Regions from separate parts of the Salipaludibacillus sp. HK11 genome, predicted to be linked through region 2. Evidence: a T-box and tRNA genes for the amino acid it is inferred to sense, from the RefSeq annotation. Region 2 holds a T-box; the other regions hold tRNA genes.
The links. The T-box of region 2 lies ahead of ACM26V_RS10565 (valine--tRNA ligase). A T-box ahead of a tRNA ligase gene usually reads a tRNA of that ligase, here a tRNA-Val.
Positions count from the first base shown of each region.

Region 1 (4,269 bases), 2.1 Mb from region 2:
GCCGTACTCCCCAGGCGGAGTGCTTAATGTGTTAACTTCGGCACTAAGGGCATCGAAACCCCTAACACCTAGCACTCATCGTTTACAGCGTGGACTACCAGGGTATCTAATCCTGTTTGCTCCCCACGCTTTCGCGCCTCAGCGTCAGTTGTAGGCCAGAAAGTCGCCTTCGCCACTGGTGTTCCTCCACATATCTACGCATTTCACCGCTACACGTGGAATTCCACTTTCCTCTCCTACACTCAAGTCTCCCAGTTTCCAATGACCCTCCACGGTTGAGCCGTGGGCTTTCACATCAGACTTAAGAGACCGCCTGCGCGCGCTTTACGCCCAATAATTCCGGACAACGCTTGCCCCCTACGTATTACCGCGGCTGCTGGCACGTAGTTAGCCGGGGCTTTCTCGTGAGGTACCGTCAAGGTGCCGCCCTATTCGAACGGCACTTGTTCTTCCCTCATAACAGAACTTTACGATCCGAAAACCTTCATCGTTCACGCGGCGTTGCACCGTCAGGCTTTCGCCCATTGCGGATGATTCCCTACTGCTGCCTCCCGTAGGAGTCTGGACCGTGTCTCAGTTCCAGTGTGGCCGATCACCCTCTCAGGTCGGCTACGCATCGTTGCCTTGGTAAGCCATTACCTTACCAACTAGCTAATGCGCCGCGGGCCCATCTCGTAGTATGAGGATTGCTCCCCACTTTTACATTCAAATCATGCGATTCAAATGGTCATCCGGTATTAGCTCCGGTTTCCCGGAGTTATCCCAGTCTACAAGGCAGGTTGCCCACGTGTTACTCACCCGTCCGCCGCTCATTCCACAAGCGTCACCCCGAAGGGATCTGCTTGCTTCCTGCGCTCGACTTGCATGTATTAGGCACGCCGCCAGCGTTCGTCCTGAGCCAGGATCAAACTCTCCGATAAAGTATGATGACTTTTCATCAAGTTTGATGTCCATGACATCAAAACCAAACTTTCGTCTGGCGTTTCTTGCTTGGTGTTACTTTGACGGGATATTTAAAATATCCCACTTCGCTTGGCTTTTTGTTTAGTTTTCAAAGGTCAGAATGATGCATTGTTATGGTGGGCCTGAGTGGACTCGAACCACCGACCTCACGCTTATCAGGCGTGCGCTCTAACCAGCTGAGCTACAGGCCCTAAAGCAACATTAATTACTATAACATGTAATAAAATAATAATGCAATAGTTTTTTGAAATAATTTATTGGAGCGGGTGATGGGAATCGAACCCACATCATCAGCTTGGAAGGCTGAGGTTTTACCACTAAACTACACCCGCAGATAAAATTGCACTTACTTTTCTAGTAAAGTAATTATGGTCGGGAAGACAGGATTCGAACCTGCGACCCCTTGGTCCCAAACCAAGTGCTCTACCAAGCTGAGCTACTTCCCGACAGTTATTTAAAATAAACGGCGAATCAATTCAATGTAGATTGAATTTAAATGGTGCGCCCTGAGAGATTCGAACTCCCGACCTTTTGATTCGTAGTCAAACACTCTATCCAGCTGAGCTAAGGGCGCAAAAAAATGTTTTGGTGCGGTCGAGAAGAGTCGAACTTCCACGGGATTTCTCCCACTAGGCCCTCAACCTAGCGCGTCTGCCATTCCGCCACGACCGCTCAAACATAGCAACTCTTAGTTTCAAATTGAATTTGGTACGGGTGAAGGGACTTGAACCCCCACGTCCGAAGACACTAGATCCTAAATCTAGCGCGTCTGCCAATTCCGCCACACCCGCATATTTATGGCGGTCCCGACGGGATTCGAACCCGCGATCTCCTGCGTGACAGGCAGGCATGTTAACCGCTACACCACGGGACCATAAATATAATATATTCTATTAAAATGGTGGAGGATGACGGGCTCGAACCGCCGACCCCCTGCTTGTAAGGCAGATGCTCTCCCAACTGAGCTAATCCTCCACGTTTTCATTTATATAAATTCACTTCATTATCGAGTAATGATATATAGTAAGTTTTAAAAACAATACAATATCTATTAAACAAGAATTTGGTGACCCGTACGGGATTCGAACCCGTGATACCGCCGTGAAAGGGCGGTGTCTTAACCACTTGACCAACGGGCCATAAAAAAGTCACTGGCGGAGAAGGAGGGATTTGAACCCTCGCGCCGCTCACGCGACCTACACCCTTAGCAGGGGCGCCCCTTCAGCCACTTGGGTACTTCTCCTTAATGGCTCCACAGGTAGGATTCGAACCTACGACCGATCGGTTAACAGCCGATAGCTCTACCACTGAGCTACTGTGGAATAATGGTTTATTAACAAAAGCTAAGAATCTCTTCGTCACCCTTGTTCTTTCAATCCTTCACTTACGTCTGTGTAAGCTGCAGCCTTTCTTTTTCTTGCTTCCTCGGCCTTTTTATTTCTTATTAATAAATGGTCTTGAACTCAAAAAGAAATCAGCCAATTCTCTATGCTAAAACTGTCACCGTATCAAACAAAATACTAACTATTTTGTTGTTAACGACGTACTAAATTTTAGCCTATTGAGTAAATAATGTCAACAGCTTTTAACGTCATCCTTTTGTAAGCGACTTTTATACTTTAACATATTGAAAAACCACCGTCAATCTTTTTCTAGTGTCATACTTTTTATTTTTTCTATCCTACCTTTACACTTCCCACAGACATATCTTTTCGTATTAAACCTACGCCTTCTGTGAAATTCCACTCCACATTTTTTACAGCGATAGAGATGCATCGTCTTTATTTGATTATGACTATTAGGGATTGTTTGGCAATGACGACTTCCCCCTACTTTTGCTAACAAATATTTAAAGTCATTATCTTTGTGTTGATATCCTTTTCCTTCTATATGTAAATGATAATGGCACAGTTCATGTTTAATAATCTTAACTAACTCATCTTCACCATGATGTTCTAATTGTTTTGGATTAATTTCAATATGGTGACTATGCAATGAATATCGCCCACCTGTTGTTCGCAATCTTTTGTTAAAAAAAGCAGTATGCTTGAATGGCTTATGAAAAAACTCTTCTGATAATCTTTCAGTTAGTAATTGTAACTGCTCGTCAATCATTAATTACACTTCCTTCATAAACAAAATCATCTCATCTTTTTCATTCGATAAAAGTTTTACTAACTTAGACAACTATATCAACATACACTGTTAATATTACAGCGGTTCAGTCTTTTAGAACAACAATAAAAACAGAAGGGAGGAATAACCTTGCCGTCTTGGTTAAAATCACAACTGCAAGAGGCATATGATAGAAGGGACTTAAGAAGAATTCTCGTACTAAACCAATGTTGGTTTTATTATAAAAACTCAAATATAAGTTCTGATTAATTTAATAGTTTTAGATATACCTAATAATTAGAAATTTTTCCATTCATATAGTATCTAGTATACATTATAAAAATCGTATTTTCGCCTTCAAGCCCTATGCTTTTTAGTCAATTCATTACCGTTACAAAATATTCAAAAAGAAGTCACGCCCAACATTCCGTTTGGATGGTGACTTCTTTTGTCTTTACTGCTCTTTAGGCTGAAGCATCGTTAAAGCGACTCGACCTTTTTTTAAATCTACATCTTCGACCCAAACCGTTACAACGTCTCCAACAGAGACAACTTCCATCGGGTGTTTGACGAATCGATTAGCAAGTTTTGAAATATGAACCATCCCATCTTGCTTCACACCAATATCGACAAAGGCGCCAAAATCAACGACGTTCCGAACCGTCCCTTCCAATTCTATGCCTTTTGACAAGTCTTCCATTGATAACACGTCTGTTTTTAGCAGCGGTTTTTGTACATCGTCACGAGGATCTCTTCCTGGACTTGATAGCGAATCAAAAATATCTCGTAACGTTGGTAATCCAATGTCATATTTTTCGGACATTTCATTGACATTCACTTCCGCTAGTTTATTTTTCACTTCTGTCGTTCCGATTTGCTCTAAAGAAATATCTAACTCTTTCATGATCTTTTTCGTTACTGGATAACTCTCAGGATGGATCGACGTTTGATCGAGCGGCTGCTCCCCACCAAGTATTCGAATAAAGCCTACACTTTGTTCATAAGTCTTCAACCCTAGTCTAGGTACCTTTTTCAATTGTATACGACTCGTAAATTTCCCTTCTTCTTCTCTTCGTTTGACGATGTTATTCGCCACACTTTTCGATAGGCCCGAGACATATTGAAGGAGTGAAGACGAAGCAGTATTCACATTAACACCAACTCGATTAACTACCGTTTCTACAACGAAAG
Region 1 is NZ_CP181045.1:4,266,146-4,270,414, reverse strand. Features, by position in the region: rRNA gene ACM26V_RS20345 (16S ribosomal RNA) at 1-920, opposite strand, end outside; tRNA gene ACM26V_RS20340 (tRNA-Ile) at 1,078-1,154, opposite strand; tRNA gene ACM26V_RS20335 (tRNA-Gly) at 1,222-1,295, opposite strand; tRNA gene ACM26V_RS20330 (tRNA-Pro) at 1,333-1,409, opposite strand; tRNA gene ACM26V_RS20325 (tRNA-Arg) at 1,461-1,537, opposite strand; tRNA gene ACM26V_RS20320 (tRNA-Leu) at 1,550-1,635, opposite strand; tRNA gene ACM26V_RS20315 (tRNA-Leu) at 1,670-1,754, opposite strand; tRNA gene ACM26V_RS20310 (tRNA-Asp) at 1,762-1,837, opposite strand; tRNA gene ACM26V_RS20305 (tRNA-Val) at 1,863-1,938, opposite strand; tRNA gene ACM26V_RS20300 (tRNA-Glu) at 2,028-2,102, opposite strand; tRNA gene ACM26V_RS20295 (tRNA-Ser) at 2,116-2,206, opposite strand; tRNA gene ACM26V_RS20290 (tRNA-Asn) at 2,211-2,285, opposite strand; gene ACM26V_RS20285 (SprT family protein) at 2,605-3,078, opposite strand; gene cmpA (cortex morphogenetic protein CmpA) at 3,229-3,348, shown strand; gene ACM26V_RS20275 (Tex family protein) at 3,533-4,269, opposite strand, start outside.
Region 1: it encodes a tRNA-Val, which carries the amino acid that the T-box ahead of ACM26V_RS10565 (valine--tRNA ligase) is inferred to sense. The anticodon was not compared.

Region 2 (4,269 bases):
ATTGTTTCAATACGATCTCTATTCCAATCAAATCGAGTCGTTTGGAAAAGTATTAAAAGTAAAAACGAATCAAGGGACTTTTGCGCTAAAAAAGACTACGATGAATCGAAGCGAAACAGATTGGTTTATTTACGTAATTCGTAGACTAGAGCGAATTGGATTCCCTTTTTTTATTCCTGTTTTACTAACAAAGTACGGGGATTATGCAGTAACTGATGGTTATTTCACCTATTATTTAATGCCTTGGTACGAGGATCATCGTCAGTTTCGACACCCGGTTCAGCCGGAAGAAGTTCTAATCGAAGAGTTATCGAAATTGCATGGATTAACGGAAAAAACTCAAGATGGCAATGAAGAGTCGTTAGATGATTCTTTTCAGTCATTGAAAACAAGATGGGATACGAGGAGGTTAGCGGTAGAAAAATATGTAGATAGCATCGAGCAACACACGTATTATTCACCATTTGAATTGACGTTACTCACTCATTTTGAACGGATTACATCCATGTCTCAGCAAGCAGAAAAACATTTACAACTCTGGCTTGACAAAGCAAAGGAGAAAAAGAACTTTCGTAGTGTACTTTGTCATGGAAGACCAAATAGAAGTCACGTAAGCTTTGATGAATATGGAACAGCCCATTTTCTGAATTTCGAAAAAGCAGTGCTTGATACACCAGCAAGAGACTTAGCTTTGTTGTTCCGCCATTTTTTTCAAACTCGTCCTTGGGATGAAGTGGAAGGCCAACATTGGTTGAATATTTACGAAAAACACTTTGCATTTTTTGATGAAGAACGGCATTTGTTTATTAGCTATTTGGCGTTCCCTGAAAATATCTATCAAATGATTGATCATTACCAGCATCCAGATCGCACAAAATCTGAGCTTCACATGGTGATGCAGTTGGAGAGAAGAATATTAACAATGAATCGGATTTATAGATTCATGAACGCCGTGTTTAAAGAAGAAGATTGAACGCTAGAAAACGGTTCACAATTGTGATCCGTTTTTATATTTTTAGCCTTTCCAATATAGCAGGTAAAGGGAAACGAAAACAGTAAGTAAAATGACATCAAACGTGGTTGGAATAATTAATGTTCGAATAAGTTGAAAAATGATCAATGGAAGCAATAGTTGATAAAATATATCAACGATTCTTCGCATTCGCCAATGAACCTTAGCTTTTGGAAATCTTCTTCTCATGGAACGAGAGAATTTGTGGTGAGAAAATCTTCTCATTGATCAGCGCTCCTTTCCAGAAGGGTTACTCTAACCTATGCAATAAAATCAAGATAGTGTATAAGAATGCAAGAGAAATGTCTATCCTAAACAAAAGAGGAGGAGAGAAATTGATCCAGTGATAAAAAAAGTCGCTCCGAAGGAAAGATGAGTGACTACTATTGATTCTCTTGCACAAAAAAGGTAAACTATGAAGGAGCATAATGTATAATAAGAGTTACATAAGCTTGTTTTTCATAAGATTATCCTCACGAATGAGGAGAGAGACTTGAAGCTACAAGCCGTTCCGAGGATAGAGAAGTTGAAATTTCTCTGTATCTTTTTAGGATAACTTATAATTATTTGAAAGATGTTGAAAGGGAGGAGTACATCTCGAACCCATTAGAGAGGAGAACCAGTGCAGCGTAATTGCACTTGCTGGAAGGTTTTCTTGGAGGGAAAGGTGGAAAGTCGCCCTGGAGTTGTGATTATGAACGAGTATGAAAAAGGGTAGTGTTATTTCGTGCAGTAGTAATCACCGGATCAGCCCCGTTAGCGCTTTGAGTGTTCAGTTCAGGATGATTTATTTTTCGCGTGACTTAAACGAGCTGTAAACAAAGGTGGTACCGCGAGGATTCAGCTCCCTTCGTCCTTTGACGAGTGGGGGCTTTTTGTATGTCAAAAATAATGAAACAATTAAAAGGAGGAATTTGATATGTCTGAAGAAAAACAAGAAATATCAATGCCATCGAAATACGATCCACAAGCAACAGAGGCCAAATGGTATCCTTATTGGATAAACGGGAAATTTTTTGAAGCCACTGGTGATCCAAACAAGAAACCTTATACGATTGTGATTCCCCCGCCAAATGTAACAGGAAGGCTCCATTTAGGTCATGCTTGGGATACGACACTCCAAGACATTCTTGTTCGCGTGAAGCGAATGCAAGGGTATGATACACTGTGGCTTCCTGGGATGGATCATGCGGGTATCGCAACTCAAGCAAAAGTAGAAGGAAAGCTGAAGGAGCAAGGTGTATCACGTTACGACTTAGGAAGAGAGAAATTTGTTGAGAAGTCGTGGGAATGGAAAGAAGAATACGCAGATTTTATTCGTGAGCAATGGGCGAAAATGGGGCTCTCACTTGATTATTCCCGTGAGCGATTTACATTGGATCAAGGATTATCTGATGCAGTTCGTGAAGTGTTTGTTCGGCTGTATGAAGAAGGTTTAATTTATCGCGGAGAGTATATTATTAACTGGGATCCAGACACAAAGACGGCCCTTTCAGACATTGAAGTTATTTACAAAGATGTTCAAGGTGGCTTCTATCATATGAAGTATCCACTCGCAGACGGATCAGGTCACATTGAAGTTGCGACGACTCGACCTGAGACGATGCTCGGAGATACGGCAGTCGCTGTTCATCCGGAAGATGAGCGCTATAAACACTTGATTGGACAAAAGGTAAAACTACCGATCATAGGTCGAGAAATCTCCATTGTTTCCGATGATTACGTTGACATGGAATTTGGTTCTGGTGCCGTGAAAATAACTCCAGCACACGATCCAAATGACTTTGAAATTGGTAATCGTCATGATTTAGAGCGTGTTCTTGTGATGGATGAAGGCGGGAAAATGAATGAGAACGCTGGGAAATATCAGGGGATGGATCGTTTCGAATGTCGCAAGCAGATTGTCAAAGACTTACAGGACGAGGGCATTCTATTCAAAATCGAAGAACACCCTCATAGTGTTGGGCACTCAGAACGAAGCGGAGCAGTTGTTGAACCTTACTTATCAACGCAATGGTTTGTAAAAATGGGCCCTCTTGCAGAACAAGCGATTGAACTGCAAAAAGGCGATGGCAAAGTTAACTTTGTTCCAGACCGTTTTGAAAAGACTTACATGCATTGGATCGAAAATATTCGCGACTGGTGTATTTCAAGACAATTATGGTGGGGTCATCGTATACCAGCTTGGTTCCATAAACAGTCGGGGGAGATTTATGTAGGCCGAACAGCGCCTGATGATATCGAAAATTGGGAGCAAGATGAAGATGTATTGGATACGTGGTTCAGTTCAGCGCTTTGGCCTTTTTCGACGATGGGGTGGCCAAATGAAGAAGCGGATGATTTTAAGCGTTTTTACTCGACAGATGCGCTTGTCACCGGTTACGACATCATATATTTTTGGGTTGCGCGAATGATTTTTCAAGGACAGCACTTTACAGGTGAACGTCCATTTAAAGACGTATTAATTCATGGACTTGTGCGAGATGGTGAAGGACGAAAAATGAGTAAATCGCTTGGAAATGGTGTCGATCCGATGGATGTTATTGATAAGTATGGAGCAGATGCGCTGCGATTCTTCTTAAGCACAGGTAGTTCACCAGGAAATGATCTTCGTTTCTACTGGGAAAAAGTTGAAGCAAACTGGAACTTTGGTAATAAAATCTGGAATGCGTCTCGATTTGCTTTAATGAACATGGATGGGCTAAAGGTTGACGACATTGATTTATCAGGTAAGAAGTCGATTGCTGATCAGTGGATATTAACGAGACTGCAAGAAACAATTGACCACGTAACGAAAATGATTGATGTCTATGAATTTGGTGAAGTGGGTCGTTCACTTTACAACTTCATTTGGGACGATTTCTGCGACTGGTATATTGAAATGGCGAAACTTCCTTTAAACGGTGAAGATGAAGAAGCTAAACACACAACACGTTCAGTGCTAGCTTATGCGCTCGATGAAACGATGCGTCTATTGCACCCGTTCATGCCTTTTATAACAGAAGAAGTTTGGCAGCACTTACCTCACAAAGGAGATTCTATTACGGTCGCTTCTTGGCCTGAGAAAAAAGTAGAGTTAACGAATGGCCAAGCAGTGAAAGATATGCAGCTATTACAAGAAATTATTCGCTCTGTCAGAAACACACGATCAGAATTAAATGTACCAATGAGCAAACAAATCACCCTTTATGTAAAAGCAAATTCTAGCGAAGTACTTGCTCAATTAGAGCGTGGAAAAGCGTATATAGAAAAGTTTT
Region 2 is NZ_CP181045.1:2,121,701-2,125,969, reverse strand. Features, by position in the region: gene ysxE (spore coat protein YsxE) at 1-973, shown strand, start outside; T-box leader at 1,581-1,873, shown strand; gene ACM26V_RS10565 (valine--tRNA ligase) at 1,932-4,269, shown strand, end outside.

Region 3 (4,269 bases), 2.5 Mb from region 2:
TCAATTGAAGCCCCAGTAAACGGCGGCCGTAACTATAACGGTCCTAAGGTAGCGAAATTCCTTGTCGGGTAAGTTCCGACCCGCACGAAAGGTGCAACGATTTGGGCACTGTCTCAACGAGAGACCCGGTGAAATTATATTACCAGTGAAGATGCTGGTTACCCGCGACAGGACGGAAAGACCCCATGGAGCTTTACTGTAGCTTGATATTGGATTTCGGTACAGCTTGTACAGGATAGGTAGGAGCCTTGGAAACCGGAGCGCTAGCTTCGGTGGAGGCATTGGTGGGATACTACCCTGGCTGTACTGGAATTCTAACCTCGAACCGTGATCCGGTTCAGGGACAGTGTCTGGTGGGCAGTTTGACTGGGGCGGTCGCCTCCTAAAGAGTAACGGAGGCGCCCAAAGGTTCCCTCAGAATGGTTGGAAATCATTCGTAGAGTGCAAAGGCATAAGGGAGCTTGACTGCGAGACATACAGGTCGAGCAGGGACGAAAGTCGGGCTTAGTGATCCGGCGGCACCGTATGGAAGGGCCGTCGCTCAACGGATAAAAGCTACCCTGGGGATAACAGGCTAATCTCTCCCAAGAGTCCACATCGACGGGGAGGTTTGGCACCTCGATGTCGGCTCGTCGCATCCTGGGGCTGAAGTAGGTCCCAAGGGTTGGGCTGTTCGCCCATTAAAGCGGCACGCGAGCTGGGTTCAGAACGTCGTGAGACAGTTCGGTCCCTATCCGTCGCGGGCGCAGGAAATTTGAGAGGAGCTGTCCTTAGTACGAGAGGACCGGGATGGACACACCGCTGGTGTACCAGTTGTTCCGCCAGGAGCATCGCTGGGTAGCTACGTGTGGAAGGGATAAATGCTGAAAGCATCTAAGCATGAAGCCCCCCTCGAGATGAGATTTCCCATCACGCAAGTGAGTAAGATCCCTCAGAGAAGATGAGGTTGATAGGTCTCGTGTGGAAGCATGGCGACATGCGCAGCTGAGAGATACTAATCGATCGAGGGCTTAACCAATGCTTTGATTCGAAGACGATTCATTCATATACCATCGTTATCCAGTTTTGAGAGGTCAATATGACCGATCAATTTCATATGTCCAGTGACGATCGCGGAGAGGTCACACCCGTTCCCATGCCGAACACGGAAGTTAAGCTCTCCAGCGCCGATGATAGTTGGGGGATCTCCCCCTGTGAAAGTAGGACGTCGCTGGGCTTTACCTTTAGTATCACCTAAAATGATGAAGAGATTTGTCGTTTGTTGCCAAAATATTATTATTCCACAGTAGCTCAGTGGTAGAGCTATCGGCTGTTAACCGATCGGTCGTAGGTTCGAATCCTACCTGTGGAGCCATTTTTATGGAGAGCTGTCCGAGAGGTCGAAGGAGCACGATTGGAAATCGTGTAGGCGGTTTTATCCCGTCTCGAGGGTTCGAATCCCTCGCTCTCCGCCAGAATATCCGGCCCGTTGGTCAAGTGGTTAAGACACCGCCCTTTCACGGCGGTATCACGGGTTCGAATCCCGTACGGGTCACCAATAATTCATTGTAAAGTGGATTATTAAATAGTGCGGGATTGAAAGAACATTGATAATATGGAGGATTAGCTCAGTTGGGAGAGCATCTGCCTTACAAGCAGGGGGTCGGCGGTTCGAGCCCGTCATCCTCCACCATAGAACTAACTATAAATGTTATTAATACTATTAACGCGGGGTGGAGCAGTCTGGTAGCTCGTTGGGCTCATAACCCAAAGGTCGGTGGTTCAAATCCGCCCCCCGCAACCAATTTTAATAAATAATATAAATAATAAATATCAATATATTTCTAAGGTCCCGTGGTGTAGCGGTTAACATGCCTGCCTGTCACGCAGGAGATCGCGGGTTCGAATCCCGTCGGGACCGCCATTTTTTGTATGAAAAATAAAAAATTGAGTGAAATATTAAGTGAAAGATCAAACACTACGAAATGATGAAAAAACTTATGTAGAAATTATAATTTATCGTATTATATAAGGCTCAGTAGCTCAGTCGGTAGAGCAACGGACTGAAAATCCGTGTGTCGGCAGTTCGATTCTGTCCTGAGCCACCATCTTTTGAGTGCTGGCCTAGCTCAATTGGTAGAGCAACTGACTTGTAATCAGTAGGTTGGGGGTTCAAGTCCTCTGGCCAGCACCACTGTAATTTTCTTGACTAATGAAAATTTATTTTGTAACATTTAAATTAGCTCTTTATGGAGGGGTAGCGAAGTGGCTAAACGCGGCGGACTGTAAATCCGCTCCTTCGGGTTCGGCAGTTCGAATCTGCCCCCCTCCACCATTTATCCAATAATTTACAATATTAAACTATACTTAGGGGCATAGTTTAATGGTAAAACGAAGGTCTCCAAAACCTTTGATGCGGGTTCAATTCCTGCTGCCCCTGCCAAATATAGAGTATGGCGGTTGTGGCGAAGTGGTTAACGCACCGGATTGTGATTCCGGCACTCGTGGGTTCAATTCCCATCAGCCGCCCCATTTATACATAGGGCTATAGCCAAGCGGTAAGGCATCGGATTTTGATTCCGTGACCCGCAGGTTCGAATCCTGCTAGCCCTGCCATTTTTATTTAATTAAACAATTTATTTTCTGAATTATATATTATAATTTTGATAAGTCAATATTTTATTTATTCTTAAAACTAATAGATTTTATTTTTTATTCACTATGTGTTGCTAAAGAAGCTTATGCTTATCTTTTTTGCGGAAATAGCTCAGTGGTAGAGCACCACCTTGCCAAGGTGGGGGTCGCGGGTTCGAATCCCGTTTTCCGCTCCAGACGGCGGCATAGCCAAGTGGTAAGGCAGAGGTCTGCAAAACCTCTATCACCGGTTCAAATCCGGTTGCCGCCTCCAACTTTATATTAATTTTTGTTCTTGTATTGCCGGGGTGGCGGAATTGGCAGACGCACAGGACTTAAAATCCTGCGGTAAGTAATTATCGTGCCGGTTCAAGTCCGGCCCTCGGCACCATTTTAGATATTAAAATATTTTTAACACGTCCTATTTTGCCGGTGTGGTGGAATTGGTAGACACGCAGCACTCAAAATGCTGTGGGTTCGTCCCGTGCCGGTTCGACTCCGGCCACCGGTACCATCTACATAATTTACGTTAATTTTATGAATTACAGTTTACTCTTAAATGTTGACAAATCAACGTTTAAGAGTTTTTTTGTTTTCAAAGAAAACGATATAAAATGAATTTCTATTTACAAACTTGGTAATCAAAAAGATAACCCCTGAAAAAGAATCTATTCCTTTTCGGAGTGTGTGTATGATAATTTTATGTTTTTTTGTAATAAGAGCCTTAGTTGATATATCCGATAAGACAAAATAAATGATGGAAATTAAATAACGTTTATATATTTTTTAGAAATATTACAAGAAGTCATTATGGATAGCATCGCACCATAATCAACAGAGAAAGCTATTTCGTCACCTACTCGCAAGTTTGTTCCTTTTGCATCGACAACAGTATGATCACTGCTCGATCCAAGGATAACCACGTCTAACAAAGGTGTTAAACCAGAAATAAGTACATCTTGAAAACCGACTCCAAGGATGGCTCTTCTCATAATTCCGCGATCTTTAAATTCTGGTGTTATTCCTAATGTATTCTGTGCAATTTCACCATATGGAACAGATGGTTTTATTTTTGATTCGATAACTTCCGCCACGAAGGTAAAGGCGTCTGTATACAAACCTGGTATAGGCATCCTCGAGAGTGTTTCCCGTCCTAATAGGATGGATTCTCCAACTCTTAAATTGTTTACTTCTCCAGTATTTTCAGTGTTGACAAACCAATTGTAATTGGCTGAATTCCCACCAGAAATGCGAGTGAGTGAAATCGTTGGATTAATTTTTTGTATTTTTTGAGCAATAGAGGTTAGGTGATTCATTTTATCTTCCGTTGGTTTAACTCCTCCAAAACAAGCAAAATTACTCCCTATCCCGACTATTTTAATATTGGAAAGTGCTAATACATCCTTTACAATATCATCGATATCATCTGGTAGAATACCTTCTCTTAAATCGCCCATCTCTATCATCAAAATAATTTTATGAATTTTATTTTGAGTTTTTGCGGAATCATTGAGGCTTTTTATAACTTCTAGTTCCGTATTTAAACTAATATCAGCGTGCATAATGACAGCGTCAATTTCACTTAATCCAGGGATTCTTAATAGGATAAACTCCGCTTCAATATTGGCTTCACGCATTTTCTGAATACTAGATATT
Region 3 is NZ_CP181045.1:4,819,411-4,823,679, forward strand. Features, by position in the region: rRNA gene ACM26V_RS22755 (23S ribosomal RNA) at 1-1,018, shown strand, start outside; rRNA gene rrf (5S ribosomal RNA) at 1,100-1,216, shown strand; tRNA gene ACM26V_RS22765 (tRNA-Asn) at 1,280-1,354, shown strand; tRNA gene ACM26V_RS22770 (tRNA-Ser) at 1,362-1,454, shown strand; tRNA gene ACM26V_RS22775 (tRNA-Glu) at 1,463-1,537, shown strand; tRNA gene ACM26V_RS22780 (tRNA-Val) at 1,597-1,672, shown strand; tRNA gene ACM26V_RS22785 (tRNA-Met) at 1,707-1,783, shown strand; tRNA gene ACM26V_RS22790 (tRNA-Asp) at 1,828-1,903, shown strand; tRNA gene ACM26V_RS22795 (tRNA-Phe) at 2,012-2,087, shown strand; tRNA gene ACM26V_RS22800 (tRNA-Thr) at 2,098-2,173, shown strand; tRNA gene ACM26V_RS22805 (tRNA-Tyr) at 2,231-2,314, shown strand; tRNA gene ACM26V_RS22810 (tRNA-Trp) at 2,349-2,422, shown strand; tRNA gene ACM26V_RS22815 (tRNA-His) at 2,436-2,511, shown strand; tRNA gene ACM26V_RS22820 (tRNA-Gln) at 2,521-2,595, shown strand; tRNA gene ACM26V_RS22825 (tRNA-Gly) at 2,736-2,810, shown strand; tRNA gene ACM26V_RS22830 (tRNA-Cys) at 2,814-2,887, shown strand; tRNA gene ACM26V_RS22835 (tRNA-Leu) at 2,916-3,004, shown strand; tRNA gene ACM26V_RS22840 (tRNA-Leu) at 3,042-3,127, shown strand; gene ACM26V_RS22845 (alanine/ornithine racemase family PLP-dependent enzyme) at 3,378-4,269, opposite strand, start outside.
Region 3: it encodes a tRNA-Val, which carries the amino acid that the T-box ahead of ACM26V_RS10565 (valine--tRNA ligase) is inferred to sense. The anticodon was not compared.